4 regions of the Pectobacterium carotovorum genome follow, and region 1 is predicted to be linked to each of the others. Evidence: predicted binding sites of a transcription regulator. Region 1 holds the regulator's gene; each other region holds the start of a gene.

The links. Region 1 encodes PurR, which represses purine synthesis genes. Its sites were predicted from a motif close to CANGCAAACGTTTGCNTG; they were not measured.
Region 2: purL (phosphoribosylformylglycinamidine synthase) is a predicted target of PurR. The motif match lies at 4,952-4,969, and genes of this name have one in related genera.
Region 3: cvpA (colicin V production protein) is a predicted target of PurR. The motif match lies at 3,142-3,159, and genes of this name have one in related genera.
Region 4: purE (5-(carboxyamino)imidazole ribonucleotide mutase) is a predicted target of PurR. The motif match lies at 1,579-1,596, and genes of this name have one in related genera.

What each region holds. Positions count from the first base shown of each region.
Region 1 covers NZ_JAXAFK010000001.1:1,987,381-1,995,077, forward strand. Annotated here, with positions in the region: gene R9X49_RS08775 (Grx4 family monothiol glutaredoxin) at 1-318, opposite strand, end outside; gene R9X49_RS08780 (C40 family peptidase) at 661-1,512, shown strand; gene R9X49_RS08785 (YnhF family membrane protein) at 1,610-1,699, opposite strand; gene purR (HTH-type transcriptional repressor PurR) at 2,103-3,128, shown strand; gene cfa (cyclopropane fatty acyl phospholipid synthase) at 3,454-4,605, shown strand; gene R9X49_RS08800 (riboflavin synthase subunit alpha) at 4,667-5,302, opposite strand; gene R9X49_RS08805 (MATE family efflux transporter) at 5,545-6,918, shown strand; tRNA gene R9X49_RS08810 (tRNA-Val) at 7,079-7,155, shown strand.
Region 2 covers NZ_JAXAFK010000001.1:2,666,566-2,674,262, forward strand. Annotated here, with positions in the region: gene R9X49_RS11960 (HAMP domain-containing sensor histidine kinase) at 1-268, opposite strand, end outside; gene purL (phosphoribosylformylglycinamidine synthase) at 968-4,855, opposite strand; gene mltF (membrane-bound lytic murein transglycosylase MltF) at 5,072-6,580, shown strand; gene tadA (tRNA adenosine(34) deaminase TadA) at 6,733-7,248, opposite strand; gene yfhb (phosphatidylglycerophosphatase C) at 7,332-7,697, opposite strand, start outside.
Region 3 covers NZ_JAXAFK010000001.1:2,376,649-2,384,345, reverse strand. Annotated here, with positions in the region: gene accD (acetyl-CoA carboxylase, carboxyltransferase subunit beta) at 1-783, shown strand, start outside; gene folC (bifunctional tetrahydrofolate synthase/dihydrofolate synthase) at 889-2,157, shown strand; gene dedD (cell division protein DedD) at 2,147-2,914, shown strand; gene cvpA (colicin V production protein) at 3,233-3,733, shown strand; gene purF (amidophosphoribosyltransferase) at 3,755-5,272, shown strand; gene R9X49_RS10620 (UbiX family flavin prenyltransferase) at 5,471-6,043, shown strand; gene R9X49_RS10615 (lysine/arginine/ornithine ABC transporter substrate-binding protein) at 6,462-7,241, shown strand; gene R9X49_RS10610 (histidine ABC transporter permease HisQ) at 7,368-7,697, shown strand, end outside.
Region 4 covers NZ_JAXAFK010000001.1:2,535,208-2,542,904, forward strand. Annotated here, with positions in the region: gene ppiB (peptidylprolyl isomerase B) at 294-788, shown strand; gene lpxH (UDP-2,3-diacylglucosamine diphosphatase) at 799-1,521, shown strand; gene purE (5-(carboxyamino)imidazole ribonucleotide mutase) at 1,700-2,209, shown strand; gene purK (5-(carboxyamino)imidazole ribonucleotide synthase) at 2,206-3,276, shown strand; gene R9X49_RS11425 (HAAAP family serine/threonine permease) at 3,823-5,112, shown strand; gene R9X49_RS11430 (L-serine ammonia-lyase) at 5,307-6,674, shown strand; gene R9X49_RS11435 (helix-turn-helix transcriptional regulator) at 6,784-7,221, opposite strand; gene pstB (phosphate ABC transporter ATP-binding protein PstB) at 7,353-7,697, opposite strand, start outside.

The DNA of each region.
Region 1 (7,697 bases):
GTCAGCCGTTTCTTTGATCAGCGGTTGCAGTTCGCCACGCTGAAACATTTCAACCACGATATCACAACCGCCAATCAGCTCACCGTCAACCCACAGCTGTGGGAATGTCGGCCAGTTCGCGTATTTTGGCAGCTCAGCGCGGATATCCGGGTTCTGTAAAATATCAACATACGCAAAACGCTCGCCACATGCAGACAACGCCTGAACCGTCTGTGCGGAAAAACCGCAGCTTGGCAATTTCGGGGAGCCTTTCATGTACAGCAGAATCGGGTTTTCAGCAATTTGGCGCTGAATTTTTTCAATTGTCGGTGTCGTCATCTTCTTGCTTCCTTAAACCTTATAGGATGGCTAACGTCCAAAACGCTAGCCATGAGCCGCCGTCAGAGATACTACGACAGCGACATTGACTCAGTGATATTGTACCGATGCCACTGGCCACAAAAAAACGCCATTTTTTGTAGGGGTATTTTCCCTGCAAGTTATTCGCCCTTGATGAAATCAACACCAGAAAGCGTTGATAAATCAATCAAAAAAACAACTATTAACGTTTTTTCACTATTCTGTATGAATAAAGCGACCATGCCCACTTTTTTATGCCGCCGTTTTCAGGAATACTGTGCGGATTGAGCGAGTTAAGGATTATGTTCGGTCACTTTTATTATGCGCTTATTTATTACTCTTTTTATATTATTTTTCAGCAATCTATCCCTGAACGTCGTTCAGGCTGCGCCGCATACCCCGCATTCTGCGCCGAAGAAAAGCACCGTTGAAGAAACCAATAAGAAAAGCCGTCAGACAAAGGGTAATGCTAAATCACCGACACCGATCAAAAGCAAAAAACCAGAACCTACCGCAGCTAGCACAAAAACCAAACCCCGCAGCGCGAACAAATCAACAGAAAAAAAACCGTCACGGACGCAAAGCAGCACGCCCGCGCTAGTGAAAAAAAATCTCAAAAAGCTGAAGCCTGAAGAAGATAAGCAAACAACGGCACAGGCCAGAGTCAAAACTGGGCTGAAGAAGACCGCGCTCAAGGGAAAAGCGGATAAAAATCCGGCCCCCACTGAAAAAGGAATGGCGCTGAGCGCAGCGCATAAAAAACGTTATCAACATGCCAAAACGACAGCAATGAATAAGCTGATGAGCCAAATAGGCAAGCCTTACCACTGGGGCGGCTCATCTCCCTTTACCGGATTCGACTGTAGCGGACTGGTCTATTACGCGTATAAAGATGTCGTTAAGATCCAAATTCCACGCACTGCTAACGAAATGTATCACCTGCGTGATGCCGCTCCGATCAAAAAGAGCGAGCTGGAAAGTGGCGATTTGGTCTTCTTCCGCATCAATAATCGTGGCGCAGCCGATCACGTCGGGGTTTATCTGGGAGAAGGGAAATTTATCCAGTCGCCGCGTACAGGTTCAGATATTCGAATCAGCAAGCTGAGTGAAGATTATTGGCAGGAACACTACGTTGGCGCGCGTCGCGTAGTGACACCGCAGACGATTCGTTAAAAAACAGGTTCGGTATCGAAGAAGAACGATTCAGACACGTTTATGTATACAACATCAACGTGTCTGAATACCTCACCGGTGCAGAGGCGCCGTTCGGTTAGTTCAGCACCGCAATAAAACTAAACGCGATGATCACAGCCAACGAGCCAACGGTTGTCAGTAAAGACATCTTCAGATCTGTATCCATAAACTACTCCTTATTAGCGAACAAATTTAGCTGAAAATTTCACCTGAAAGCGTCATCTGAAAAAAGACACCGCCATTCACAGCCGAACCCATTTAGGCAGTTAAAGCTACAAATAATAGGGTTATTACGATTCTTTCATAATTCCAGTGAAAAATCTCGGACGAATGCATCACTAATAGTATAAATTAGCCCTTTCCCTTTCATGATAAATCGGACACAATCCGCTGTTTATGAAAGCGCTGCGTATCGGTCGAAAAACGTCAACCCAGATCCCTTCGGTATAACATTCGGCATTCTCCTTCTGAAATCCTGTTTTTTAGCTTAGAAGAAGAACATTAAACGTAGGCAAACGATTAACAATATACTTACGTCTGTAACAGGTAAGTTCAGGAGTCATTTTTAGATGGCAACGATTAAAGATGTGGCAAAGCGTGCTGGCGTTTCTACCACAACCGTATCGCACGTGATCAATAAAACACGTTTCGTCGCCGAAGAGACTAAGGCAGCCGTCAGGGCGGCAATCAAAGAATTGCACTATTCGCCCAGCGCCGTCGCCCGCAGCCTCAAAGTTAATCACACCAAATCAATCGGTTTGCTGGCCACATCCAGCGAAGCCCCCTATTTCGCCGAGATCATCGAAGCCGTCGAAAACAGCTGCTATGCCAAAGGCTATACGCTGGTACTGTGTAATTCGCATAACGACATTGGTAAACAGCGCGCTTATCTCTCCATGCTGGCGCAAAAACGCGTCGACGGCCTGCTGGTAATGTGCGCCGAATATCCACCTGAGCTGTTGGCTATGCTGGAAGACTATCGCAGCATCCCGATGGTCGTGATGGACTGGGGCCAGATGCACAGCGATTTTACCGATACGATTATCGATAACGCCTTTGAAGGCGGTTATATGGCAGGTCGCTACCTGATCGAACGCGGTCATCGGGATATCGGTGCCATTCCCGGTATTCAAGAACGTAACACCGGCAGCGGGCGCTACCTCGGCTTTTTAAAAGCGCTGAAAGAAGCTGACATCACCGTACGCGAAGAGTGGGTTGTTCAGGGCGATTTCGAGCCGGAATCTGGTTATAAAGCCATGCATCAAATTCTCGCGCAGAAACAGCGGCCAACGGCCGTATTCTGCGGTGGCGATATCATGGCGATGGGCGCTATCTGTGCGGCAGACGAACTGGGTCTGCGCGTGCCGCAGGATATTTCGGTGATCGGTTATGACAACGTGCGCCACGCGCGTTTCTTTACGCCTGCGCTGACCACCATTCATCAGCCGAAAGAGCGTCTGGGGCAGTCCGCCTTTGCGATGCTGCTGGATCGCATTACCAGTAAGCGAGAAGATGCGCACGTGATCGAAGTGCATCCGACCCTGATAGAACGCCGCTCGGTTGCAGACGGCCCTTACCTCGACTATCGCCGCTAGCCGCGAGTTCTGTACAGACGATTTTCTTATTCCTGTCTGCTTCCCCTCTCTGCTTCAGCCCGCTCTCTTGTAGGCTGGCTGAAGCCGTTCTAATTCTATACCCTAAATAATTCGAGTTGCATGAAGGCGGCAAGCGAGGGAATCCCGATGAGCTTACTCAAGTAAGTGATTCGGGTGAGCGAACGTAGCCAACGTACATGCGGCTTGAAGTATGACGGGTATAATACCGTGTTTCATTTTCTCTGGTGACAGCCGATACCTCGGCTGCGATAAGTGTTGTCCTGGTGTGTTTTACGATACTTTTACATAAAGTTAAGGAGACATGATGGGTTTACCTTATACAGAAGAATGGGATGACGATATCGCGCCCTGGTTCCACATCGTGCAAGACATGTTGAATACCGCAGATATCACCATCAACGGCCCCCGCCCTTTTGACATCCGCGTGACTCATCCCGGTTTTTTTAAACGTGCTATGCGCGAGGGATCGCTGGGGCTGGGAGAAAGTTACATGGATGGCTGGTGGGAGTGTGAACGGCTGGATATGTTTTCCCATCGCGTCCTGCGGGCGGGGCTGGAGGCTAAGTTACCCCGTCGCCTGCACGATCTCACGCGGGTCGCCCTCTCCCGCGTCACGAATTTGCAATCCCGCAGGCGTGCTCAGGTTGTCGGTAAAGCCCATTACGATTTAGGTAATGATCTCTTTACCCTGATGCTGGATCCTTATATGCAATATTCCTGCGCCTATTGGAAACAGGCACAAACGCTGGAACAGGCGCAGGAAGATAAACTCGCTATGATCTGCGAAAAGCTCCAGCTCAAATCGGGGATGACGCTGCTGGATATCGGCTGCGGCTGGGGCGGGCTTGCCGAGTTCGCGGCGCGTCACTACGGCGTTTCGGTTTATGGCATCACCATTTCCAAAGAGCAGCAAATGCTGGCACAGCAGCGCTGTCAGAATCTGAACGTCACCATTGAACGACAGGATTACCGCGATCTCGATCGGCAATTTGACCGCGTAGTATCGGTTGGCATGTTTGAACACGTCGGGCCGCGCAACTATGACCGCTATTTTCGCGTCGTACGGCGTAACCTAAAGCCTAACGGACTGTTTCTGCTGCATACCATCGGGGCCAATAAGACCGATCCGCATGTCGATCCCTGGATTCATAAATACATCTTCCCCAACGGCTGCATCCCTTCCATACAGCACATTGCGCAGGCGAGCGAGCCTTACATGGTGATGGAGGACTGGCACAATTTCGGTGCCGATTACGATCGCACATTAATGGCGTGGCATACGCGCTTTCAGCAAAGCTGGCCACTGCTTTCCACACGCTACCCTGCCCGCTTCCGCCGGATGTTCAGCTACTACCTGAACCTCTGCGCTGGTGCCTTCAGAGCAAGAACACTCCAGCTCTGGCAAGTCGTGTTCAGTCTGGATGGGATCGAGGGTGGATTACGCGTTTCACGCTGACAGAAAAGAAAAAACCGGACGAGGTTATTCGTCCGGTTTACAAGAACAGGCAACGAGGAAATTACTCTTCTTTGCCCAGGTCGCTCGCCTGCTTGCTGGCCAACACGCGCTCGACCGTATCCACCACGGCCTGTGTCTGCGGATCGATTTCAATATTGATGCGATGTCCCAGACGTTTCTGTCCCAGCGTAGTACGGTTCAGCGTTTCGGGAATTAAATGCACGCAGAAACGCCCGCGAGTCACTTCCCCTACCGTCAGGCTGATACCATCAATCCCAACAAAGCCTTTATGCAGCACGTATTTCATCAGCGCTTCATCTGCCAGACGGAACCAAATCTGATGGTTATTCTCTGAAACCTGAATCTTCACCACTTCCGCCGTACACATGATGTGACCCGACATGACGTGTCCACCAATCTCGTCACCGAATTTCGCGGCACGCTCAATATTCACAACATCGCCTTCATGAATATCGCCCAGATTCGTTAGTCGCAGCGTTTCTTTCATGAGATCGAAGCTGACACGATCGCCCTCGATGGCGGTTACCGTCAGGCAGCAGCCGTTGTGCGCCACCGAGGCACCGGGCACAAGTCCGGGCAGCAGATCAGGCGGGAGCTGGACAACGTGCGTGCGGAAATTGGATTTTTCTTCAATCGACACCACCGGCGCGGTGCCCTGCACAATACCGGTAAACATACGGTTTGCCTCTTAAAAACAAAGAAATGATTTGGTGCAGTGTGCCCGATATTTCGCGGAAATCCAAACCGGAATACCGCACACTACATTGCTATCGAAACCGTAGCGTAACAAAAAGAATATATTCTCTTCCATGCTGGTTTACTTTCGTTAAGTCGTTACAATGACTCCCTCTTTGTCCCGATCTGTTTTTCATATCTAAATTATTTATTCCGCAGTCAAGTCATTCAAGGAAGGTATCCGTGCAACAGTATCTGACAGAAGCGCGTAAATTATTGGCGCTTGCTGTTCCTGTCATTATTGCGCAAGTGTCTCAAACATCGATGGGGGTCGTTGACACCATCATGGCAGGCGCTTATAGCGCCACCGATATGGCCGCCGTCGCCGTGGGAACCTCTATCTGGCTACCCGCCATTCTTTTTGGCCACGGTCTGCTGCTGGCACTGACGCCCGTTGTCGCACAGCTCAACGGTTCCGGCCGACGCGATCGCATCTCGCATCAGGTGCGACAATCCTTTTTCCTGGCCGCCATTATTTCTGTATTTACGATGCTGGCGCTGTATCAGGGGGAATATGCCATTAACCTGATGAGCGACGATTCGCCGGAGCTGGCGGCGAAGGCCATTGGCTACCTGCATGCGCTGCTGTGGGGCGTACCTGGCTATCTGTTCTATCAGGTTTTGCGCTGCCAGTGCGAAGGGCTGTCCAAAACCTACCCCGGCATGATGATTGGGTTCATCGGGTTATTAATCAATATCCCGATCAACTATATCTTTATCCACGGTAAATTTGGCATGCCCGAACTGGGCGGCGTAGGCTGCGGCGTCGCTACCGCGTCGGTTTACTGGATCATGATGCTATTGATGATGGCCTACACCCGACGCGCCTCCTGGCTACGCGATATCCGCCAGCATCGTCCTACATTCCGCCCGGATTTTTCCGTATTAAAGCGTTTGTTTGGTCTCGGTTTACCTATCGCGCTGGCGCTGCTTTTCGAGGTCACCTTGTTTGCCGTGGTGGCGCTGTTGGTGTTGCCGCTGGGCGTCGTCGATGTGGCCGGTCACCAGATTGCCCTGAACTTCAGCTCGCTGATGTTCGTCCTTCCGCTCTCGGTTGGCGTTGCTACCACCATTCGCGTCGGACATCGTTTAGGAGAAGGTTCGGTTGAGAACGCCCGGATTGCCGCCTACACCGGCATTCTGGCTGGCGTGGCGTTAGCCAGCTGTACGGCCATTTTCACCACGCTGCTGCGCGAGCCTATCGCCCTGCTCTACAATCAGGATCCGCTGGTGGTGGCGATGGCTTCTCAGCTCATGCTGTTGGCTGCCGTTTATCAAATCTCCGATGCCGTTCAGGCCATCGGCAGTGGCGTATTGCGCGGCTATAAAGATACCCGGTCGATTTTCTATATTACGTTCACGGCGTACTGGGTGCTGGGGTTACCGAGCGGCTACCTGCTGGCGTTGACGGATATCATCGTCCCACGCATGGGACCCGCGGGTTTCTGGTGCGGTTTCATCATTGGCCTGACGGCAGCGGCAGTGATGATGGTGACGCGGATTCGTTTTCTTCAGCGCCAGCCTGCCGCACAGATTTTAGCGCGCGCGGCTCGCTAGATAACGTTTTATCCATTTTGAGTCGAAAAAAACAACACAATGGATACAACCCCAGCAATCGCGCTGGCAAGAGCACAAAATTGCATTTTTCCTCTTGCCAGCTTTCCCCTTGCTCGCTACTATTCGCATCGCTGTCAGACAGGCAGCCCGGTATCTCAATGCGTTCATAGCTCAGTTGGTTAGAGCACCACCTTGACATGGTGGGGGTCGTTGGTTCGAGTCCAATTGAACGCACCATTCCTTCTTCGCAGTACCTCAATCACTTCGTTAATCCACTAAAATCTTTGTTAAATCTGCACTCATACTTTTTCAGCAATATCGATCTCATTCCACCTGTATTCGCACGATCTACGTCCATTTGACCTGAGTCAAAAGCAATACAATGAAGCGCCACAGGTTTGGTTAGTCTCTCAGTGGTTATGATAAAATCCTTCCACGAAAATAATATCGGAAGAGTCAATTGCAATGGATTGGTTAAAAGATTACATACCACTGCTCCTCATTGGTGGTGGGATATGGGAAATTTTTCACGTCTATCACGGACTCAAATCTGGCGTGTTAGTCGAGAGAATTAATAGAAAAGACGTGACATTTCATCGTGGCGAATTTTGGTTTAGTTTTTGGATCGGCTTTCATATTATTTTTTCAATAGGAACGTTCGCCGTTAGCCTCTTTCTCATCAGAAAATATTTGCTCTTCCCTGATTGGCTGCAACCATATTTCTCTCACTTTTATTCGCTCTGACAATCATTAGCGCCAACAACCTCTCCAGTGACTCT
Region 2 (7,697 bases), 680 kb from region 1:
AGAGCGTTGCCAGCGTTTGATCGTCCAGTACGCAGTACTGCCGGTAGCTACGCTCCATTGCCAGCGCCACGCTGGTCATCGACTCACTGCGGCGGGCATCCGCCAACGTTGTCCGGTTGATATCGGCAGCCTGTTCGCTCAGCATGTTCAGGCTTTGGTATGCCTGATAGGCCAGCACCAACAGCGGCAGCAGCACCAACAAGAACGCCATAATTACTAATTGCCGCAGGGAACGCGGGAATAAACGCCATCGTTTCAAAGAAATCATCTCGTTACCTATCGAATCCGCATTGATGCTAACCGAGTCTTATAAAAGTTCAACGTTTTCCCTTGTGACATGCGCAACGCTTCGCAATACGGCATGAATGCCAATGTAACGTCGTAAAAAGCAATCAAGGGGGATTGGATTCTCTGGAGGAGAGGTGACGGGGAGTAAAACGTCACGCGGCCAGAAGAATCGCTCCCTCTGGCCGCGTAACTGAATAGGCGGTGCCTCACTCAACGTGTCGCCCGATGCTTGATAACGTTCGTTTTCACGCCCGATTATCGGTCTGGTGGACGATAGGCACCCTTTCTTTTGGCATCATTCCAGATGTTATGAGCGAAAATATTTGCCAGTCAGCAACGCAATCATAACCAGTTGAATGAGCAACACGAGTTACCTTGCACTTACCATGCCAACACCAAAAAAATAAATCTAATATACTGATTATAAATAACTTTTATTTTATTTTTCATCGAGAAATTCATTACCCGGAATGCCAATAACGAAAATACGCGCGAAAGAAGCGATTTATGTCGCTAAAAGCAGACAGCTTTATAACAACGCCATGCCACTCATATAAATCAATTAGTTAAATGTCACCAATTAGAGACAATAAAAAACCTGTTCGTCGCAAAAAAACGACAAACGAAGAAAATGGTCGTAAAAAAGGGGCCGAAGCCCCTTTCTCTGACGGATGTTAACTTAGCCCAGCTGTCTGCGAGCATTGCGGAACATACGCATCCACGGACCATCCTCGCCCCACTCTTCCGGATGCCAGGAGTTACTGACGGTACGGAACACACGCTCAGGGTGCGGCATCATGACGGTTGCCCGACCGCTGGTGCTGGTGACCGCCGTAATACCGTTTGGTGAACCATTCGGGTTAGCCGGATAGTTCTCGGTTACCTGACCGTAGTGGTTGATATAACGCAGCGCTACCAGACCGTGTTCTTCAATCGCCGCCAAATGCGCGCCGTCACGGACTTCAACCTGACCTTCACCGTGTGAAACGGCAATTGGCATGCGCGAACCAGCCATGTCATTCATGAACAGCGACGGGCTTTTCTCCACTTCGACCAGACTGAAGCGTGCTTCAAAGCGATCGGATTTATTGCGAACAAAACGCGGCCAGAGGTCAGCACCTGGAATCAGTTCACGCAGGTTAGACATCATCTGGCACCCGTTACATACGCCTAGTGCCAGCGTATGCGGACGCAGGAAGAATTCCGCGAATTCATCACGCACGCGAGAGTTGAACAGAATGGATTTAGCCCAGCCTTCTCCCGCCCCCAGCACGTCACCGTAAGAGAAGCCACCGCAGGCAACCAGCGCCTGGAAATCCTGCAAATTACGGCGATTCGCCAGCAGGTCGCTCATGTGGATGTCAATGGCATCAAAGCCAGCGCGGTGGAATGCCGCCGCCATTTCTACATGAGAGTTCACACCCTGCTCACGCAGGACAGCCACTTTAGGGCGGACATTCTTAGCGATATAAGGTGCAGCAATATCTTCCTGTGGATTGAAGGTCAGCGACACGTTCAAACCGGGATCGTTATCATCCTGTCTGGCGATATGTTCCTGATCGGCACACTGCGGGTTATCACGCAGGCGCTGCATCTGCCAGCTGGTTTCTGCCCACCAGCGACGCAGCGTTGAACGGCTTTCCTGATAGACCGCTTCTGCACCCTTATTGATGGTGAAACGCGTTCCTTCTTCAGCGTGACCGAGGTAATGCACGCAGTCCGCCAAACCATGCAGCGCCAGAACGGCTTCCACTTCGGCACGGCGTGCAGCAGGAATCTGAATAACAGCACCAAGCTCTTCGTTAAACAGCGTCGCCAGCGTATCTTCGCCCTGAGAGGCGATATCGACAGTCACACCGCAGTGGCCAGCAAACGCCATCTCTGCCAGCGTAACCAGCAGGCCGCCGTCTGAACGGTCGTGGTAGGCCAGAAGCGCTTTATCCGCAACCAATTGCTGCATGGCATTAAAGAAGCCAGCCAGTTGTTCTGGACTATGCACATCTGCCGTCTTACGGCCCAACTGACGATAAACCTGCGCCAGCGCCGTTGCGCCCAGCGCTTTATTGCCTGCACCCAGATCGATCAACAACAGGGCATTATCCTGTCCGATACGCAGCTGTGGCGTTACCGTATTACGCACGTCTTCCACACGGGCAAACGCAGAGATCACCAGCGACATCGGCGAGGTTACTGCACGATCTTCGCCCTCTTCCTGCCAGCGGGTTTTCATCGACATGGAATCTTTACCCACCGGGATCGTCAGGCCCAGCGCTGGACAAAGCTCTTCCCCCACGGCTTTCACCGCTTCATACAGTCCGGCATCTTCACCTGGGTGTCCCGCTGCCGCCATCCAGTTCGCAGACAGCTTCACACGAGTAAGCGGACCAATGTGCGTAGCCGCAATGTTCGTCAGCGCTTCACCTACGGCCAAACGCGCGGAGGCCGCGAAGTTACGCAGCGCCACTGGGCCACGTTCACCGATAGACATTGCCTCGCCGTAATAGCTGTCAAGGCTGGCGGTAGTCACCGCACAGTCAGCCACCGGTACCTGCCACGGGCCAACCATCTGATCGCGCGCTACCATGCCGGTAACAGAGCGGTCGCCGATCGTGATCAGGAAGGTTTTTTCTGCCACCACAGGCAAGTGCAGCACGCGCTCAACCGCTTCGGCCAGATAGATTTCATCGCGCTGTAGCGGTGTGCCTTCAACCTGCTTGCGCTCAACGTCACGCAGCATTTTCGGCGTTTTACCCAGCAACACATCCAGCGGCAAATCGATAGGTTTGTTGTTAAAGTGACGATCGTTCATCGTCAGATGCAGTTCTTCCGTCGCCTCGCCAATCACCGCATAAGGTGCGCGTTCACGACGGCAAATTTCATCAAACTGTGCCAGCTGTTCTGGCGCAACGGCCAGAACATAGCGCTCCTGCGATTCATTACACCAGACTTCCAGCGGGCTCATGCCCGGCTCGTCGTTCAGAATATCGCGCAGCTCAAAGCGACCACCGCGGCCACCGTCGCTCACCAGCTCCGGCATCGCGTTGGACAAGCCACCCGCACCGACATCGTGAATGAACAGGATCGGGTTGGCTTCACCCAATTGCCAGCAGCGATCGATCACTTCCTGACAGCGGCGCTCCATTTCCGGGTTATCGCGCTGTACAGAAGCAAAATCCAGATCCGCATCAGACTGACCCGATGCCATAGAAGAAGCTGCACCGCCGCCAAGACCGATATTCATGGACGGTCCGCCCAGTACAATCAGCTTGGCACCGACGCTAATTTCACCTTTCTTGACGTGATCGGCGCGGATGTTGCCAATACCGCCCGCCAGCATGATTGGTTTGTGGTAGCCGCGCAGTTCTGTGCCATTGTGGCTATCGACGCGTTCTTCATAAGTACGGAAATAACCCGTCAGTGCAGGACGTCCAAATTCGTTGTTAAATGCCGCGCCGCCCAATGGGCCTTCGGTCATGATATCCAGCGCGCTGACAATACGCTCTGGCTTGCCGAACTCTTCCTCTTCCCACGGCTGAATAAAGCCAGGAATACGCAGGTTCGATACGGAGAAGCCCACCAGCCCCGCTTTCGGCTTGGAGCCACGGCCTGTTGCGCCTTCATCACGAATTTCACCGCCGGATCCTGTTGCTGCGCCCGGCCATGGCGAAATCGCGGTTGGGTGGTTATGCGTTTCAACCTTCATCAGGATATGCGCATCTTCCTGGTGGTAAGCATATTGCCCGTTGGCATCGGTGTAGAAACGGCCGACAGCAGAGCCTTCCATGACGGCGGCGTTATCTTTATAGGCAGAGAGAACGTGATCGGGCGTGTGTTCAAAGGTGTTTTTAATCATTTTGAACAGTGACTTCGGCTGAGCGACGCCGTCGATCACCCAATCAGCGTTAAAAATCTTGTGGCGACAGTGTTCAGAGTTCGCCTGCGCGAACATATACAGTTCGATATCGTTAGGATTGCGGCCCAATTTGGTGAAGGCTTCCAGCAGATAATCAATTTCATCTTCCGCCAATGCCAGTCCCAGACGGACGTTCGCTTCTTCCAGCGCCTGACGCCCTTGCAGCAGAATTTCGATGCGTTTGAAAGGTGCAGGCTGATGATGGGAGAACAGCGCTTCGGCCTGTTTCAGGTCGCTAAATACGCTTTCCATCATCCGGTCATGCAGCAATGCCCCCAGTTGCTGCCACTGCTCATCACTCAGCGTAGGTGCATGAATATAGAAAGCCAGACCGCGTTCCAGACGCAGTACTTTGCTTAATCCACAGTTATGGGCGATATCCGTTGCTTTGGAAGACCACGGTGAAATCGTGCCAGGACGCGGCGTGACCAGTAACAGATGGCCTTGCGGCTCGTGCTCCGCGAGAGAAGGACCATACTTCAGCAAACGTGTCAGTTTGGCCTGTTCATCGGTGTTCAGCGGGGCGCTGACATCGGCGAAATGTACGTATTCAGCATAGATATCGCTAACCGGCAAAACGTGCTCTTTGCAGCGGACCAGCAATTTATTAATACGAAAAGCCGATAAAGCAGGTGAACCACGCAGTATTTCCATAATCTAAAGTTCTCTCGTCTTCGATGCACTGGCTGCGATGCAGCCATTGGGCACAACAGGGGGGAAACGCGCACATTATAGAGAATCCTTCCCCTGGACGAAACCGTTTGCGTGGCGATAATTTCATATCGCATCGGGAGAATGATTAATCGGTGACCAAATCAATAAAAGTTGCACACTGGCGGTTTGTTAAGCAAAATGCCCCCACTCTGGGAAATGACGTATAAAAAAACTGCCGTTACAGACAGACAGGCCACACGGCCGCCGAGAGATAACTATTTGAAGCCTTTAAAATTAAATTATTTTTTCATCGGGATTATCACGTTACTGCTGGCGTTAGCGCTATGGCCTAGCATTCCCTGGCGCAGCAGCCAGGATGTTCAGCTCAGGCAGATCCTCTCACGCGGTGAGTTGCGTATTAGCACCGTCAATTCACCGCTGACTTATGCAATGAGCAACGGATCCCCGACAGGTCTGGATTATGAACTGGCAAAACGTTTCGCCGATTACCTCGGCGTCAAGCTGGTGGTCTCGTCACGTAAGAACCTTGACGAACTGTTTGACGATCTGGACGGTGACGATGCAGACCTGCTGGCTGCCGGACTGATTTATAATCATGAACGTCTGGAACGCTTCCGTGCCGGCCCAACCTACTATTCCATTTCACAACAGATGGTCTACCGCCTTGGATCGCCTCGTCCGAAAACGCTGGACAAGCTGCAAGGCAGGCTCGTCGTTACATCCGGTTCCGCGCACGCGGCGACCCTGCGCGATCTAAAAGCAGAGAAATACCCGCAGCTCAGTTGGGAATCCGCCTCTGACCAGAGCACGCAGGAGTTACTGAAGCAGGTTGCCGACGGCAAGCTGGACTACACGCTGGGTGATTCGGTTACCATTGGCTTGATGCAGCGTATTCATCCGCAGCTCGCCGTCGCCTTCGATCTCAGCGACGAAGAACCCGTCACCTGGTATATGCGTCGTTCGCACGATGACAGCCTGTCTGCCGCGCTGCTGGATTTCTTCAGCCAAATTGTCGAAGACGGCACGCTTGCGCGTCTGGAAGAGAAATATCTTGGTCACGTTGGCGAGTTTGACTATGTCGATACCACCACGTTCCTGAGTGCAATTGATGACACGCTGCCGGATCTGCGCCCGCTGTTTGAAAAATACGCCACCGATATCGACTGGAAGCTCCTGGCCGCCATCTCCTATCAGGAGTCACACTGGAACCCGCTGGCGACCTCTCCTACTGGCGTGCGCGGGCTGATGATGCTCACGCGCAATACCGCAGAAAGCCTGAACGTCACCGATCGGGTCGACCCCGAGCAAAGTATTCGCGGCGGCGCGCAATATATGTCGCATATGATGCAGAAAATGCCGGACACCATCCCGGAAGATGAAAAAATCTGGTTTGCGCTGGCGTCCTACAACATGGGGTACGCCCATCTGCTTGACGCGCGTAAATTGACTGAAAAACAGAAAGGTAACCCCGACAGCTGGGTCGATGTGAAAATGCGCCTGCCGATGCTGAGCCAAAAGCGCTACTACACTCAAACCACCTACGGCTACGCGCGCGGACATGAAGCCTATAACTACGTGGAAAACATTCGGCGTTATATGGTGAGTCTGGAAGGTTACCTGATAGAAAAAGAAGCGAAAGCGCAGCAGCAGACCCAGATCGCACAAGGCTATCCGGCCGTGCCTGTCAGCAAGGTACCGGAATAAGACTACATAGAGAAAGCAAAAACGCTGCGATTCCTGGACTCGTGCTGGTCACGTCAGCCTCATTTTAGGAGAGACACGGGATGAGGTTCCCGCAGGGACACCTCGCCCCGTGGTAGCTCCGTGTATCTCGGTTCTAAAAGATCGGCGTTACGCTATTCCTGCGCGGCGTTTTTCTCGTTTTTTTCTGCCGCCCGACGGGCTTTATGCTGTTCACGGCGCAGGCGAAAGAAGGCGCTGAGCGTGGCAGAACATTCATCAGCCAGAATACCGGATTCAATCATAATCTGATGATTCATGCCGGGGTGGCGCAGAATATCCACCAGCGACCCCGCCGCCCCCGTTTTCTCATCTGACGCACCGTAAACCAGACGGCCAATCCGGCTGTGTATCATCGCACCTGCGCACATAATGCAGGGTTCCAGCGTGACATACAGCGTTGTGTCCAGCAGGCGATAGTTCTGCAACACTTTCCCCCCCTGCCGCAGCGCCATAATCTCAGCGTGCGCGGTAGGATCGTGATGCCCTATCGGCCGATTCCACCCTTCGCCGATCGCTTCGTTATCCAGCACCAGCACCGCGCCAACCGGCACTTCGCCTTCATCCTGAGCGCGCTGAGCCAGCGTTAATGCATGGCGCATCCAGTATTCATCGTTACTCACGTTACTCACATTTCCTCATTCAACAATTCACATTTTGGCGGCGCATTATATCTATATGAAGAGATGAAAAATCAGATGAAAGGATGAAAAAATCATTCGAGCTGTTGCAGGCTACCTTCGGGGGTGACGCGCCAGCGGTGTTCGCAGAAATAGAGCAGCGGATTGTCTTGTTTGCTATCGCTGTAGCCGCTGTAAAGTTTAAGCGGCGCGCCCAGCCGCTGTTCCATCTGAACGACTTTTTCATGCCCCAGACAGCGCAACGTCAATACCCAACCGCCGTAGCGACGCGTAATCTGGCTCCCCATCAGGCGCACGCCGGGTAGGAAAGGTGAATCGTAATAGACCTGTTCCACCAGCCGCTGCGGCGATCCGGTCACTAGCCAGACCTGCGCATCGCTGTCTTCAAGATAGGTTTTCAGCCGCTGCTGAACCTGCGGAAACGGGATGACATCATCGCG
Region 3 (7,697 bases), 390 kb from region 1:
GGGGTCTGCCCGAAGTGCGATCACCATATGCGTCTTTCCGCACGTAACCGTCTACAGGCGTTTCTGGATAAAGAAAGCACTGTTGAGCTGGGAAGCGAACTGGAGCCGAAGGATGTCCTGAAATTCCGGGACTCCAAAAAATATAAAGATCGTCTGGTTTCTGCGCAGAAACAGTCCGATGAGAAAGATGCGCTGATCGTCATGAAAGGCACGCTGTACGGCATGCCGGTTGTGGCTGCATCGTTTGAGTTTTCTTTCATGGGCGGCTCAATGGCGTCTGTTGTGGGCGCGCGTTTTGTGCGTGCCGTTGAGCAGGCATTGGAAGACGGCTGCCCGCTGGTCTGCTTCTCTGCCAGTGGCGGTGCGCGTATGCAGGAAGCGCTGATGTCGCTGATGCAAATGGCGAAAACCAGTGCGGCGTTGGCAAAAATGCGTGAGCGCGGCTTGCCTTATATCTCCGTGCTGACTGACCCGACGATGGGCGGTGTTTCCGCGAGTCTGGCGATGCTGGGCGATCTGAACATTGCCGAGCCGAAAGCGCTGATCGGTTTTGCCGGTCCACGCGTTATCGAGCAAACCGTGCGTGAAAAGCTGCCGCCGGGCTTCCAGCGTAGCGAATTCCTGATTGAGAAAGGGGCGATCGATATGATCGTTCGTCGTCCGGAAATGCGCTACAAGCTGGCCACCATTCTTGCCAAACTGACGAATCATCCAGAACCGAGCAACGATGACGTGGAAATCCGCAGCGATGCGCCGTCTGAATCATCACAGGATGACGCATAATTGACATGATGGGCTGGGCGTGTGGTACTCGACCACGTCGTTCTCGACCGAGTAGTAACGTGCACGCTCTGCCCGCAATGAACCGTAAGCCAGTGAACGGGACTCATGGATACTCTTCAAATACCTCAAGCCACGTCACCTTTGGTCACGTGGCTTCATTATCTTGAGCACCTGCACGCTCAGGCCATTGATTTAGGTCTGGAGCGCGTTAAGCAGGTTGCTGAACATCTCCAACTGCTACAGCCTGCCGCAACGATTTTCACCGTCGCGGGGACGAACGGCAAGGGAACCACCTGTTGTACGCTGGAATCCATTCTGCTGGCCGCAGGGCTGCGGGTTGGCGTGTACAGTTCCCCCCATCTTGTTCGCTATACCGAGCGGGTGCGTATTCAGGGTAAAGAATTGCCTGAGGCGCAGCACACTCAGGCGTTTGCGGATATCGAAGCAGGAAGAGGGGCGGTATCGCTCACCTATTTTGAATTCGGTACGCTGTCGGCGCTGCAGCTCTTTAAGCAGGCGAACCTGGATGTCGTCATTCTGGAAGTGGGGCTCGGTGGGCGTCTGGACGCCACCAATATTGTGGATGCGGATGTCTCCGTCGTCACCAGCATTGCGATCGACCATACCGACTGGTTAGGGAACGATCGGGAAAGTATTGGCCGTGAGAAAGCCGGGATATTCCGACAGAGTAAACCTGCCGTTGTCGGCGAGCCGGATATGCCGGGAACGATTGCCGATGTTGCCGCTGAGAAAGGTGCACAGCTGCGGCGTCGTGGTCGCGACTGGGACTATTCCGTTCAGCGCGAAACATGGAGCTGGCAGGATAAGCAGCGTGAGTTATCACGGCTGCCATTACCCAATGTCCCGTTGGCCAATGCCGCCACGGCGCTGGCTGCACTGCACTATTCGTCACTCAATGTGAGCGAAGACGCGATCCGGCAGGGTTTACGGCACGCGACATTGCCTGGTCGTTTTCAGACGGTGCAGGAATCACCGCGATTGATTCTTGATGTTGCACACAACCCCCATGCGGCGGCGTATCTGGCAAACCGTTTGGCCGCCTTGCCGACAACCGGAAAAGTGCGGGCTGTCGTTGGCATGCTGTCGGATAAAGATATTGCCGGTACGCTGGCCCACTTAACGCCGTTGGTGGATGAGTGGTATTGTGCCCCGCTGGAAGGGCCGCGTGGCGCCACCGCGCAGCAGATTGCCGAGCACCTGACGCGCAGTCAATCGTTCCCCGATGTCGTGACCGCCTGGCAGCAGGCGATGTCCGAGGCCGCGGAGCAGGATATCGTCATTGTGTGTGGATCTTTTCATACGGTAGCGCATGTGATGGAAGCGCTGGATGAGGAGAAGGCGAATGGCGAGTAAATTTCAGAATCGCCTGGTGGGTACGGTCATTCTGGTCGCGCTGGGTGTGATCGTCTTACCCGGTCTGCTGGATGGTAAGAAAAAGCACTACGAGGACGAGTTTGCGTCGATTCCGCTGATCCCTAAACCGGGTGATAGCAATGAGATGGAATCGCTGCCTGCGCTGAACCCGTCGCTGCCGAGTCAGCCGCCAGAAGGGGCAGAAGCGGCGATGCAGAACAGCCCGGAAGCCGAAGCATCTGACGCGAGATCATCGGCAGCTAATTCATCGGCAACGACAGCACCTGAAACCCCGACGCAGACGCCGCCATCATCCCATTCTGGCAGTACGCCAACGATGACGGCGCCACCAGTGGTGGTTGAGCGTCCGCCGGTTCAGACCCCAGCGCCGGTGACGCCGAAGCCTCAGCCAAAACCTGAGGTGAAGCCGGAAGTGAAACCGAAGTCTGAGCCTAAACCGGAACCCAAACCGGAAGTGAAGCCTGAAACACAGCCGACGCAGCAAGCGCCCGTCGGACAGGCTTATATTGTTCAGCTCGGTGCGCTGAAAAACGCGGATAAGGTGAACGAGATTGTCGCCAAATTGCGTCTCTCTGGATATCGTGCGTATACCGTACCGTCAACGCCGGTTTCAGGGCAAATCACCCGTATTTACGTGGGGCCGGATGCCTCGAAGCAGAAGCTGGAGTCTTCACTGGGTGAGCTGCAACAACTCAGCGGACTCAGCGGGCAGGTGCGTGCACATTCCGTTCGTTAAGGCTGGTTAAGCGTGAAAATAACGGGGTGGATTGTCTGTTGTCTGCCGCGTAATAAGTAGAAGAGGCAGGCTGCGGGGATGGGGCTCATAGGCGTGATGCTCCGCCCCGCACTCGTTTTGAGTGGCCTGTTGTTGATTTTGTTATGCCGACAGTTAATGGAATCAGGCACGATGTGTTGCTGGTTTTTTCGCCTGATTATCTATTGATGAAATCGGCGGAAATACGCTACGCAAACGTTTTCTTTTTCTGTTAGAATGCGCCGCGAACAGGATGACGTAGCGGCTTATCGGTAGCATCGTTCATTATTAGGATCGTTCATGGTTTGGGTTGATTACGTCATTATTGGCATCATCGGTTTTTCGGCTCTGGTTAGCCTGATCCGGGGGTTTGTTCGTGAAGCGCTGTCGTTAGTAACCTGGGGATGTGCTTTTTTTGTCGCCAGCCATTACTACGCGTACCTCGCGGTCTACTTCACCCGTTTTGATGATGAGCTGGTGCGTAACGGTATCGCGATTGCCATTCTGTTTGTTGCAACGTTGATTGTGGGGGCTATCGTCAACTATGCGATTAGTTCGCTAGTTGAACGTACCGGATTATCCGGCACCGATCGCGTTCTGGGCATCTGTTTTGGTGCGCTACGCGGGGTGCTGATCGTTTCCGCACTGCTATTCTTTCTGGATACTTTCACCGGTTTTTCACAAAGTGATGACTGGAAGCAGTCCCAGTTAATCCCGCAGTTCAGTTATATTATCAGGTGGTTTTTTGACTACCTGCAAAGCACGTCAAGTTTCTTGCCGCAGCATTTACCGCTGCGGTAGCGCTGATGAGGAAAAGACACCATGTGCGGTATTGTCGGTATCGCCGGTTTTACACCGGTCAACCAGTCGATTTATGACGCGTTAACGGTGTTGCAACACCGTGGGCAGGATGCAGCGGGTATTGTGACCATCGATGCCTTTAATTGTTTTCGCCTGCGTAAGGCCAATGGCCTGGTGAAAGATGTGTTTGAAGCGCGGCACATGCAACGCCTACAGGGAAACATGGGGCTTGGCCATGTGCGTTATCCAACCGCAGGCAGCTCCAGCGCCTCGGAAGCACAGCCTTTCTATGTTAACTCTCCGTTCGGTATCACGTTGGCCCACAACGGTAACCTGACTAACGCCCATGAACTGCGTAAAAAGCTGTTCGAGCAGGAGCGTCGTCACGTTAACACCACGTCTGATTCTGAAATTCTGCTGAACATTTTTGCCAGAGAGCTGGACCGTTTCCAACATTACCCGCTGGAAGCCGATAATATTTTTGCGGCCGTTGCCGCGACGCACCAGCAAATTCGCGGTGCCTATGCCTGTGTTGGCATGATTATCGGTCACGGCATGGTGGCTTTCCGCGATCCTAACGGGATTCGCCCGCTGGTGATTGGTAAACGCGATCTGGAAGATGGCCGCAGCGAATACATGGTGGCGTCAGAAAGCGTCGCGCTGGATACGCTGGGCTTTGAATTTTTACGCGATGTTGCGCCGGGAGAAGCGATCTACATTACGGAAAAAGGGCAGCTGTTTACCCGCCAGTGTGCAGAGAATCCAAAGAGCAACCCATGCCTGTTCGAATATGTCTACTTCGCTCGCCCGGACTCTTTCATCGATAAAATCTCGGTCTACAGCGCACGTGTTCGCATGGGCCAGAAGCTTGGTGAAAAGATTGCACGTCAGTGGGAAGATCTCGATATTGATGTCGTGATCCCGATTCCTGAGACCTCTTGTGATATCGCGCTGGAAATCGCGCGCATCATCAACAAGCCGTATCGTCAGGGATTTGTGAAAAACCGCTATGTTGGTCGTACGTTTATCATGCCGGGACAGCAGGCGCGTAAGAAATCGGTTCGCCGTAAACTGAACGCCAACCGCGCTGAATTCCGTGATAAGAATGTGCTGCTGGTGGATGACTCCATCGTGCGCGGTACAACGTCGGAGCAGATTGTGGAGATGGCGCGTGAAGCTGGAGCCAAACGTGTTTATCTGGCCTCGGCGGCACCGGAAATTCGCTTCCCTAACGTGTATGGCATCGACATGCCGAGCGTTAATGAGCTGATTGCTCACGGTCGTGAAGTGGATGAGATCTGTAAGATTATTGGTGCCGATGCACTTATTTTCCAGGATCTTGACGATCTGATCGACGCTGCACGTGAAGATAACCCGGACATTGCTCAGTTTGAATGCTCGGTGTTCAACGGGATTTACGTGACGAAGGATGTCGATCAAGGCTATCTGGATTATCTGGAAATCTTGCGCAACGACGACGCCAAGGCGTTGCGTAGCCAGAATGAAGTTGAAGATCTGGAATTGCATAACGAAGGCTAACGGCTAACTGTACGTTAAGGCTTCATCGAAGGGGGAGGGCGCGAAAGTGTCCTCCCCCTTTGTTGTATGTAGAGAAAAATTGCATAGAGAAAACAGGGTTTCGGTGCTTATCCTTGCTTATCGCCAGTCAATGCGGCAAAGTTTGCGCAGATGATTTTTCCGCGTTTTTGCTTACGCGGTCAGCCAGAGGCGGTACGAATGAAGCGACTCATTGTAGGGATTTCCGGCGCCAGCGGCGTTATTTACGGCGTCCGACTGCTACAGGTTTTACAAACGCTGGAAGGTATCGAAACACATTTGATCATGAGTCAGGCCGCCCGGCAGACGCTGGCGTTAGAAACAGATTTTAGTCTGCGTGATGTGCAGGCGCTGGCTGATGTGGTGCATGACACGCGTGATATCGCTGCCAGCGTCTCTTCGGGGTCGTTTAAAACGGCGGGGATGGTGATTTTACCCTGTTCGATAAAAACCCTGTCCGGCATTGTGCACAGCTACAGCGATAACCTACTAACCCGCGCTGCCGATGTGGTGCTGAAGGAGCGTCGTCCTTTGGTGCTGGGAGTGCGTGAAACACCGCTGCATTTAGGGCATTTACGACTGATGACTACCGCCGTTGAGCTGGGGGCGATAATCATGCCGCCTGTGCCTGCGTTCTATCATCGCCCAGAAAGTGTGCAGGATATTGTCGATCAGACGGTGAATCGTATTCTGGACCAGTTTGATATCGCGCTGCCGAAAGATCTCTTTATCCGCTGGCAAGGTGCGTCGTAGCAGGATAGACGCTAACGCGTGCCGTTTTCTTCTCTCCGGGCAGTAAAGTGTTACTGCCCTTTTTTTGTGCCTTTTTATCACATTGCACCAATTTTGCGCACGAGAGCACCTAAATGGTGCGCTTGAGTTTTTGTATTCATGGCAATGTTATCTATTCTTATTATTACGCGTCGAAAAGTTCTATAGAAAATATTTCATAATCAAACAGTTATTCATTAGTTTCTGCATGAACTGCCTATGAGACTTTTACGATGTCCCTGCGTTCATTGTGGCATGAAAACTGCTTGCTAATGAAAACGGTAATCGTCGGCATTAAAAAACAAATAGCACTCACATCGTTCATTTTTAAAACAATAAATCGATATCTGTTCCGACATTGACGAACATAACATCAATCACTCATGATAAGGGTAGCAATATGAAGAAACTGATCAAAGTTTTGCCGTTGGCACTCATTCTGGCTGCGGGCAGCGCGATGGCGGAAATTCCTAAGAATATTAAAATCGGCACCGATCCGACCTATGCTCCCTTTGAGTCCAAAAACGCCAGCGGCGAACTGGTTGGGTTTGATATCGATCTGGCGAAAGAGCTGTGCAAACGCATTCAGGCTAACTGTACGTTTGTGGAAAGTGACTTTGACGCATTAATTCCTTCCCTTAAAGCTAAAAAAATTGATGCCATTATCTCTTCTCTGTCCATCACCGAAAAACGCCAGCAGGAAATTGCCTTCACCGAGAAGCTGTATGCTGCCAATGCGCGTCTGATTGCGAAGAAGGGCGCGAGTATCGAGCCAACGCTGGCGTCTCTGGGCGGCAAGCGTGTCGGTGTGTTGCAGGCATCGACACAGGAGGCATTTGCTAACGCGAACTGGCAGCCAAAAGGCGTTGAGGTTGTGGCTTACCAAAATCAGGATCTGATTTATGCAGACCTGACCGCAGGCCGTATCGATGCCGCTTTTCAGGATGAAGTGGCGGGAAGTGAAGGTTTCCTGAAGCTTGATATGGGCAAAGACTACGCGTTTGCTGGTCCGGCAGTAAAAGATGACAAGTTCTTCGGTGTGGGGACGGGGATGGGTCTGCGTAAAGCGGATACCGAACTGAAAGCCGCGCTGGATAAAGCCTTTGAAGAGATGCGTAAAGACGGTACCTACGATACCTTCGCGAAAAAATACTTCGATTTTGACGTCTACGGCGGCTAATTTCTCCTAACGATTCACACTCTGTAGCGGAATCGCAGGGCCTACGACATGGGACCGTTCCTCCCGTGTCGTATTCCTGCCGATGACGCACTGTGCCATTAACCGCTATTTCAACGGATATCATTGATGCTTTATGGCTATTCCCAGCTAATTCTGGACGGTGCCATCATGACGCTGGAGCTGGCAGCGAGTTCGCTGGTGCTGGCGCTGGCTATCGGCCTGGTTGGCGCATCGGCTAAGCTGTCTTCCAACCGGCTGCTGGCAGGGTGTTTTTCCTGCTATACCACGCTGATTCGCGGCATTCCCGATCTGGTGCTGATGCTGCTGATTTTCTATGGCTTGCAAATCGTCTTAAACGGCGTGACGGAATCGATAGGGATAGCGCAGATTGATATCGACCCTTTGACCGCCGGGATTATTACGCTGGGCTTTATTTATGGTGCATATTTCACGGAA
Region 4 (7,697 bases), 550 kb from region 1:
TAATTAACTGTTATTTGAAATTTTGATCAATTTATTTGTTTTTAAAAGTCCCTATTGCCTGATTAACGCCTTATTGCGCAATATTCTTCAGCGCACATACTATTTGACGCCTACCAAAATCAGAGTAGTAAACCTTTTTATACGATTTTCTCATCCATCCAACGACCAACAACGGTGCGGTAAGCGCGAAGTACTGACTCAATCGACCAGTTATGCTATAACAGCGCTCTTGCTGTTCACCGCCTTTTGTGAGCAGCACTCTTAATCACTAAGGCTATCTAGGGTTCATTATTATGATTACGCTTCATACCAACCACGGCGATATCGTTATTAATACGTTTGCAGACAAGGCGCCGGTTACCGTAGAAAACTTCCTGAACTACTGCCGCAGCGGTTTTTATGACAACACGATTTTCCACCGTGTGATTAATGGTTTCATGATTCAGGGCGGCGGCTTCGCTCCCGGTATGGATCAAAAAGAAACCAACGCGACAATCAAAAATGAAGCCAATAACGGCCTGAAAAACGCGCGTGGCACGTTGGCAATGGCTCGTACTAACGATCCGCACTCTGCCACTGCCCAGTTCTTTATCAACGTTGTTGATAACGATTTCCTGAACTTCCGTTCAGAGCGCGCTGATGGCTGGGGCTACTGCGTTTTCGCTGAAGTCACCGAAGGTATGGACGTCGTTGATAAAATCAAAGGCGTGGCTACCGGCCGCAGCGGCATGCACCAGGACGTACCGAAAGAAGACGTGGTAATTACCCACGTAACGGTCAGCGAATAATCCGACCTGCATGGCAACGCTGTTCATTGCCGATCTGCATTTAAGTCTTCATGAACCGGCGATTACCGCCGGTTTTCTGCGTTTTTTACGCCATGATGCGATTCATGTCGATGCGCTGTACATTCTTGGCGATCTGTTCGATGCCTGGATTGGTGACGACGATCCCCAACCGCTGCATGCGACCATTGCCGCTGAACTCTATGCTTTACATCAGCGCGGTATCCCCTGCTATTTCGTACACGGTAACCGTGATTTCCTGATCGGTAAGCGTTTCGCAAAACAAAGTGGGATGACGCTGCTGCCAACGGAAACGGTGCTCGATCTCTACGGCCAGAAGATCCTTATTCTGCATGGCGATACGCTGTGTACCGACGATCATCACTACCAACAATTCCGTCGCCGGGTACACAACCCCTTCATTCAGCGACTCTTCCTGCTATTGCCCTTGTCATCACGCATGAAAATCGCGGCGAAGATGCGTGCGACCAGCCAACAGGAAAACCAGAAAAAGTCGCAGCAGATTATGGATGTCAATCACGATGCCGTGCTTGAACGCCTACGGCATTATCAGGTGAAGACGATGATCCATGGCCACACACACCGCCCCGCCATTCATCAGGTCGATCTCGGCGAATCTTATGGCCGTCGCGCTGTTCTGGGTGCCTGGCATGAAGAAGGGTCGATGATTAAGGTCACGCCACAAAATATCGAACTGATTTCCTTCCCATTTTAATGCGTTTCCAGCCATTGACTTAACGGCCTCTCACCTCATTCCCCCAGCATTTCCGCATACGCAACCGTTTTCCTCGCCATAATGGCGTGATATGCTCTACGCCCTCAACGCCAGACCCTCCCTGTCTGGCCGACGCGAACGCGTCACGAACACGTACAATCACAGGAGCGTTACAGGCATGTCATCCAACGTTGCCCCGGCTAAAATTGCCATCGTCATGGGTTCAAAGAGTGACTGGGCCACCATGCAGTTTGCTGCGGAAATCCTCACCACGCTGAACATTCCTTTTCATACCGAAGTCGTTTCCGCACACCGGACGCCGGATAAGCTGTTCAGCTTTGCTGAGCAAGCGGCACAGAACGGTTTTGATGTGATTATCGCGGGCGCAGGCGGCGCAGCACACCTGCCGGGTATGCTGGCAGCGAAAACGCTGGTTCCCGTGCTTGGCGTGCCGGTACAAAGCTCAACGTTGAGCGGTGTAGACAGCCTGTATTCTATCGTCCAAATGCCTCGTGGTATTCCGGTCGGCACGTTGGCCATTGGCAAAGCGGGTGCAGCAAATGCGGCCCTGCTGGCCGCACAGATTCTCGCGCTGCACGATCGTGGCATCGCCACTCGACTGGCCGACTGGCGTCAGGCGCAAACCGATGATGTGCTCTCTCATCCCGATCCGCGGGAGGAGGCATGAAACCGGTCTGCGTACTAGGCAATGGTCAGTTGGGCAGAATGCTGCGTCAGGCTGGCGAACCATTAGGGATCGCCGTTTATCCTGTGGGGCTGGATGCTGAACCGGAATCGGTGCCGTTTCATAACAGCGTGATTACCGCCGAGATCGAACGCTGGCCGGAAACCGCCCTCACTCGTGAATTGGCCGAGCACACGGCGTTTGCGAACCGCGATATTTTCCCCCGTCTGGCCGATCGCCTGACGCAAAAGCAGCTGTTGGACTCGCTGAATCTGGCGACTGCGCCCTGGCAATTGCTGGCCAGCGCCGATGAATGGCCACACGTCTTCGCCTCATTAGGTGAATTGGCTATCGTTAAACGCCGCGTCGGCGGTTACGACGGTCGCGGACAGTGGCGCTTGCGCGACGGCGAACAGCAGACGCTGCCCGCTGACTGCTACGGTGAATGCATCGTTGAACAAGGCATTAATTTTTCCGGCGAAGTCTCGCTGGTTGGCGCTCGCAACACACACGGCAAATGCGTGTTCTACCCGCTCACCCACAACCTGCATCAGGATGGCATTCTGCGCACGAGCGTAGCCTTCCCTCAGCCTGACCCGCAACTGCAACAGCAGGCAGAGCAGATGTTGTCCGCGATTATGAATGCGCTGGGCTATGTGGGCGTGATGGCGATGGAATGCTTTATCGTCGGCGACCACCTGCTCATTAACGAACTGGCTCCACGCGTACACAACAGCGGACACTGGACGCAAAATGGCGCATCGATCAGCCAGTTTGAACTGCACCTGCGCGCTATTCTCGACCTGCCGCTGCCGGTACCGGTCGTCGAAACGCCTTCGGTGATGGTCAACCTGATTGGCACCGACGTGAATATCGACTGGCTGACGCTGCCGCTGGTACATCTGCACTGGTACGAGAAAGAGGTTCGCCCCGGTCGCAAAGTTGGACACCTCAATTTATCGTCATCGGATGCTGCACAGCTGCAACACACGCTGCAATCGCTGGCACCTTTCTTACCCGAGGAGTACCACAGCGGTCTGGCGTGGGCAGAAGAGAAACTCACCGCCTGACAGGTCAGCGCTCATTATCCGGCAGGTTACCGCCTGTCGGATAACCGTCTATTAATAACCGTCTATTAATAACAACGCGATTCGATAGGTTCGCAGGAAGCACGCTCGCGATACCACAGCGTCAAAAAGAGAAAAACCATCATTCCGCGTGACATCAGTAAAATTGCGTTTATTATTTCAACTGCCCTTTATTTTATTTACTGTTCATTTTTTATCACTCGGCAATTAAATAAAGTATCAATAACGAGCCGTTAAAAATATTTAAAATAAAGTATCAAGATTGATATTTTAATTTGCGCGAAAATTTATTAAAATATTTCCCGTCAATTCATTTCTGTGATCGCCTCAATATTATTCGCTGACCACCACGATATAGAATGCCGCCACAAAACAGTATTGACCTACTGACATAATTAGCAACATGTCTCGTTCGTTTTTTAAACTCTGTAACGGCAACTTGCCGATACTGTAATTTTTATACCCCACATCATGTGGTAATCCCCTTACAACGGGGTATTAATGTGTTCACCGAGGAGAAATCAGTATATGAGCACAATTCAAGATAGCAGCCAGGTGTTAGAACAGACTTCAGGATGGCGTAAAAGCGATACCGTCTGGATGCTGGGCCTCTACGGCACAGCCATCGGCGCTGGCGTGTTATTCTTACCTATCAACGCGGGTATTGGTGGTTTAATTCCTTTAATTATCATGGCGCTGATTGCTTTCCCGATGACATATTATTCTCACCGTGCTTTATGCCGTTTTGTATTATCCGGCAAAAAAGGTGGCGAAGATATTACCGAAGTTGTTGAAGAACATTTCGGCGTTGGTGCGGGTAAATTAATCACTTTGCTTTATTTTTTCGCTATTTATCCGATCCTGTTAGTTTATAGCGTCGCCATCACCAATACGGTAGATAGCTTTATTACTCACCAATTGCATTTACCTTCTCCTCCGCGCGCCCTACTGTCATTAATATTGATTCTCGGGCTAATGTTTATTGTTCGCTTCGGTGAAGCAATGATCGTTAAGGCAATGAGCATTCTGGTTTATCCTTTTGTTGCCGTGCTGATGTTGCTGGCGCTTTATTTAATTCCGAACTGGAATACCTCTGTTTTTGAAAACATTTCTCTGAGTTCCAGCGTCACGGGCAATGGTCTGTTGGCGACATTATGGCTGGCTATTCCGGTGATGGTTTTCTCCTTTAACCACTCGCCGATCATCTCCTCCTTTGCCGTTGCCAAACGTAAAGAGTATGGCGATGACGCAGAGAAAAAATGCTCACGCATTCTGTCTTACAGCCACATCATGATGGTCCTGACCGTTATGTTCTTCGTCTTCAGCTGCGTACTGAGCCTTTCTCCAGTTGAGTTGATGGAGGCGAAAACACAGAACATTTCTATTCTGTCCTATCTGGCGAACCACTTTAACAACCCGGTCATTGGCTATATGGCTCCGGTTATTGCCACCATCGCGATCTCTAAATCGTTCCTGGGCCACTATCTGGGTGCGGGCGAAGGTTTTAACGGCATGATCGTGAAATCCCTGCGCAGCAGAGGAAAAACCATTTCCCACACCAAATTGAACCGCTTCACTGCACTGTTCATGCTGATCACGACCTGGATTGTCGCGACGCTGAACCCAAGCATTCTGGGCATGATCGAAACGCTGGGCGGCCCGATTATCGCATGTCTGCTGTTCCTGATGCCGATGTACGCTATTCAGAAAGTCCCGGCAATGAAGAAATACAGCGGCCACATCAGTAACGTCTTCGTCACCCTGATGGGACTGATCGCTATTTCCGCCATCGTTTACAGCCTGCGCGATCTGCTGTAAGCCCCCCACTCTAATTTAACGCCGGCACGTTATTTTCTAGCCATACCCTAAATAATTCGAGTTGTAGGAAGGCGGCAACCACACGAATCCCCAGGAGCTTACATAAGTAAGTGACTGGGGTGAGTGAGGGAAGCCAACGCACATGCGGCTTGAAGTATGACGGGTATGCGGCGTTTTTTTTCAAGGAAATCGCTATGGTCAGCGTATTTGATATCTTCAAAATCGGCATCGGTCCGTCCAGTTCTCATACCGTCGGCCCAATGAAAGCGGGCAAAATGTTTACCGACGATCTGGTGAACCGCACGCTTATCTCATCGGTGACATCCATTGTCGTTGATATTTACGGCTCACTCTCACTAACGGGGAAGGGGCACCATACCGATATCGCCATCATTATGGGGCTAGCGGGTAACCTGCCAGATAGCGTAAACATCGATAGTATTCCGGCGTTTATTCAACAGGTAAAAGACACTCAGCGGTTACCGATACTCAACGGTCAATATGAGGTCAGCTTCCCGCTGGAAACGTCTCTGCGTTTCCAACCGGAGAACCTGCCGCTGCATGAAAACGGCATGACCATTCGCGCCTACAGCGGACAAGAGCAGGTTTATAGCAAAACGTATTACTCCATCGGGGGCGGATTCGTTGTCGATCAGGAAAACTTCGGCAAACCCAATCTGGCAGAGGAAAACGCGCCTTACCCGTTCTTTTCTGCCCAGAAGCTACTGCAACATTGCAACGATCACTGCCTGTCGTTATCCGCTATCGTCCTGAAAAACGAGATTGCGATGCATGGTCGGGAAGCGCTTGAGCACTACTTTGCCGACGTGTGGAAAACGATGCAAGACTGTATGCATCGCGGCATGAATACGGAAGGCGTGTTGCCCGGCCCGTTACGCGTTCCCCGTCGGGCATCGGCGCTGCACCGCCTGCTGTTCATCAATGACCGTTTTTCTAACGACCCGATGGATGCGATGGACTGGGTTAACATGTTCGCAATGGCCGTGTCGGAAGAGAATGCGGCAGGCGGACGTGTGGTCACTGCACCAACGAACGGCGCGTGCGGCATTATTCCCGCCGTGCTGGCCTATTACGATCGCTACGTGCAACCGGTAACCCCGGAATCTTACCTGCGCTATTTCCTGGCATCCGGTGCTATCGGGATGCTCTACAAAATGAACGCCTCTATTTCCGGAGCGGAAGTGGGCTGTCAGGGCGAAGTTGGCGTGGCCTGTTCGATGGCCGCGGCCGGTCTGGCAGAACTCCTCGGCGCCAACCCGGAGCAGGTGTGCATCGCGGCAGAAATCGGCATGGAGCACAATCTGGGGCTGACGTGCGATCCGGTTGCGGGCCAGGTTCAGGTGCCGTGCATCGAACGTAACGCCATTGCCTCCGTGAAAGCCATCAACGCCGCAAGAATGGCAATGCGCCGCGCCAGCGAACCACGCGTATCGCTCGATAAGGTGATTGAAACCATGTATGAAACAGGCAAGGACATGAACGCCAAGTACCGTGAAACCTCTCGCGGGGGGTTGGCGATTAAAGTGGTCTTATGCGAATAGTGAATACTAAAGCAGCCTTGTCGCGTTAAATACCAAGCGGCTTAACGCGGCAATCAGGGTTCATACGTAGGGGTTCATACATAAGGGTTAATGCAGTTGCATTAGCCCTTTATTTTTTATCGCTTTCAGGCAATGACCAGACAATATTGTTTTCGGCCGCCGCGATGTACCAGTCCACGGTGCTGTTCGCTGGCTTCTTGATATTTTCATGCTTCGCGAGTGCCTTGGCGGGAAAGGCCGCGGCTTTCTTTCTGATACGCAGCGGCGTCTGTTTTTTCTCACCGCTGATCTGTGCATGGAAAGATTCCACTTCAGCGTCGAAGAGCACGCCTTCAATCTGGTGCAGACGATTCAACCCACGCAGGATGGAAAGCAGGCTGCTGAGCGTAATGGATTCGCCCATTTCAGCACGTTTGATCGTCGCAATCCCCAGCCCAGCTCTTTCGGCAAGATCGACCTGCGATAAGCGCTGCTGGATTCTGGCGTCTTTTATTCTCCGGCACAGCTCGGTAATAATTTCGCCTTCGTTCATGGTGCTAAATTTCATCTTACCCGCCACTTGCCAGAGTCAAAAAATTTGCGCGCATTTTATCATCAATTTTTCAAATGGCACGGACAATTGATGAACGGTATCCATAATTTTTTTAAGCTCTTTAAATGCAGTGGTTTGATGAAATTTCACCCAAAACGCCCAGTAATATAATCCTCTGTGCGGCGCTGCGTCGGCGAGGTAAACAGATCGTCCGTACGGTTGTACTCAATTAACTTACCCTGATTGATAAACGCGGTGTAATCCGACACGCGGGCCGCCTGCTGCATGTTGTGCGTTACCAGCACCAACGTGAAATGCTGCTTTAGCGTTCCCATCAGCTCTTCAACAATCAGCGTCGAAATCGGATCGAGCGCGGAGGTCGGCTCATCTAACAGCAGCACTTCCGGCTCAATGGCGATCGCCCGGGCGATCACCAAGCGCTGCTGCTGTCCGCTGGATAGCGTCAGCGCGTTGTCGCTCAGCCGATCTTT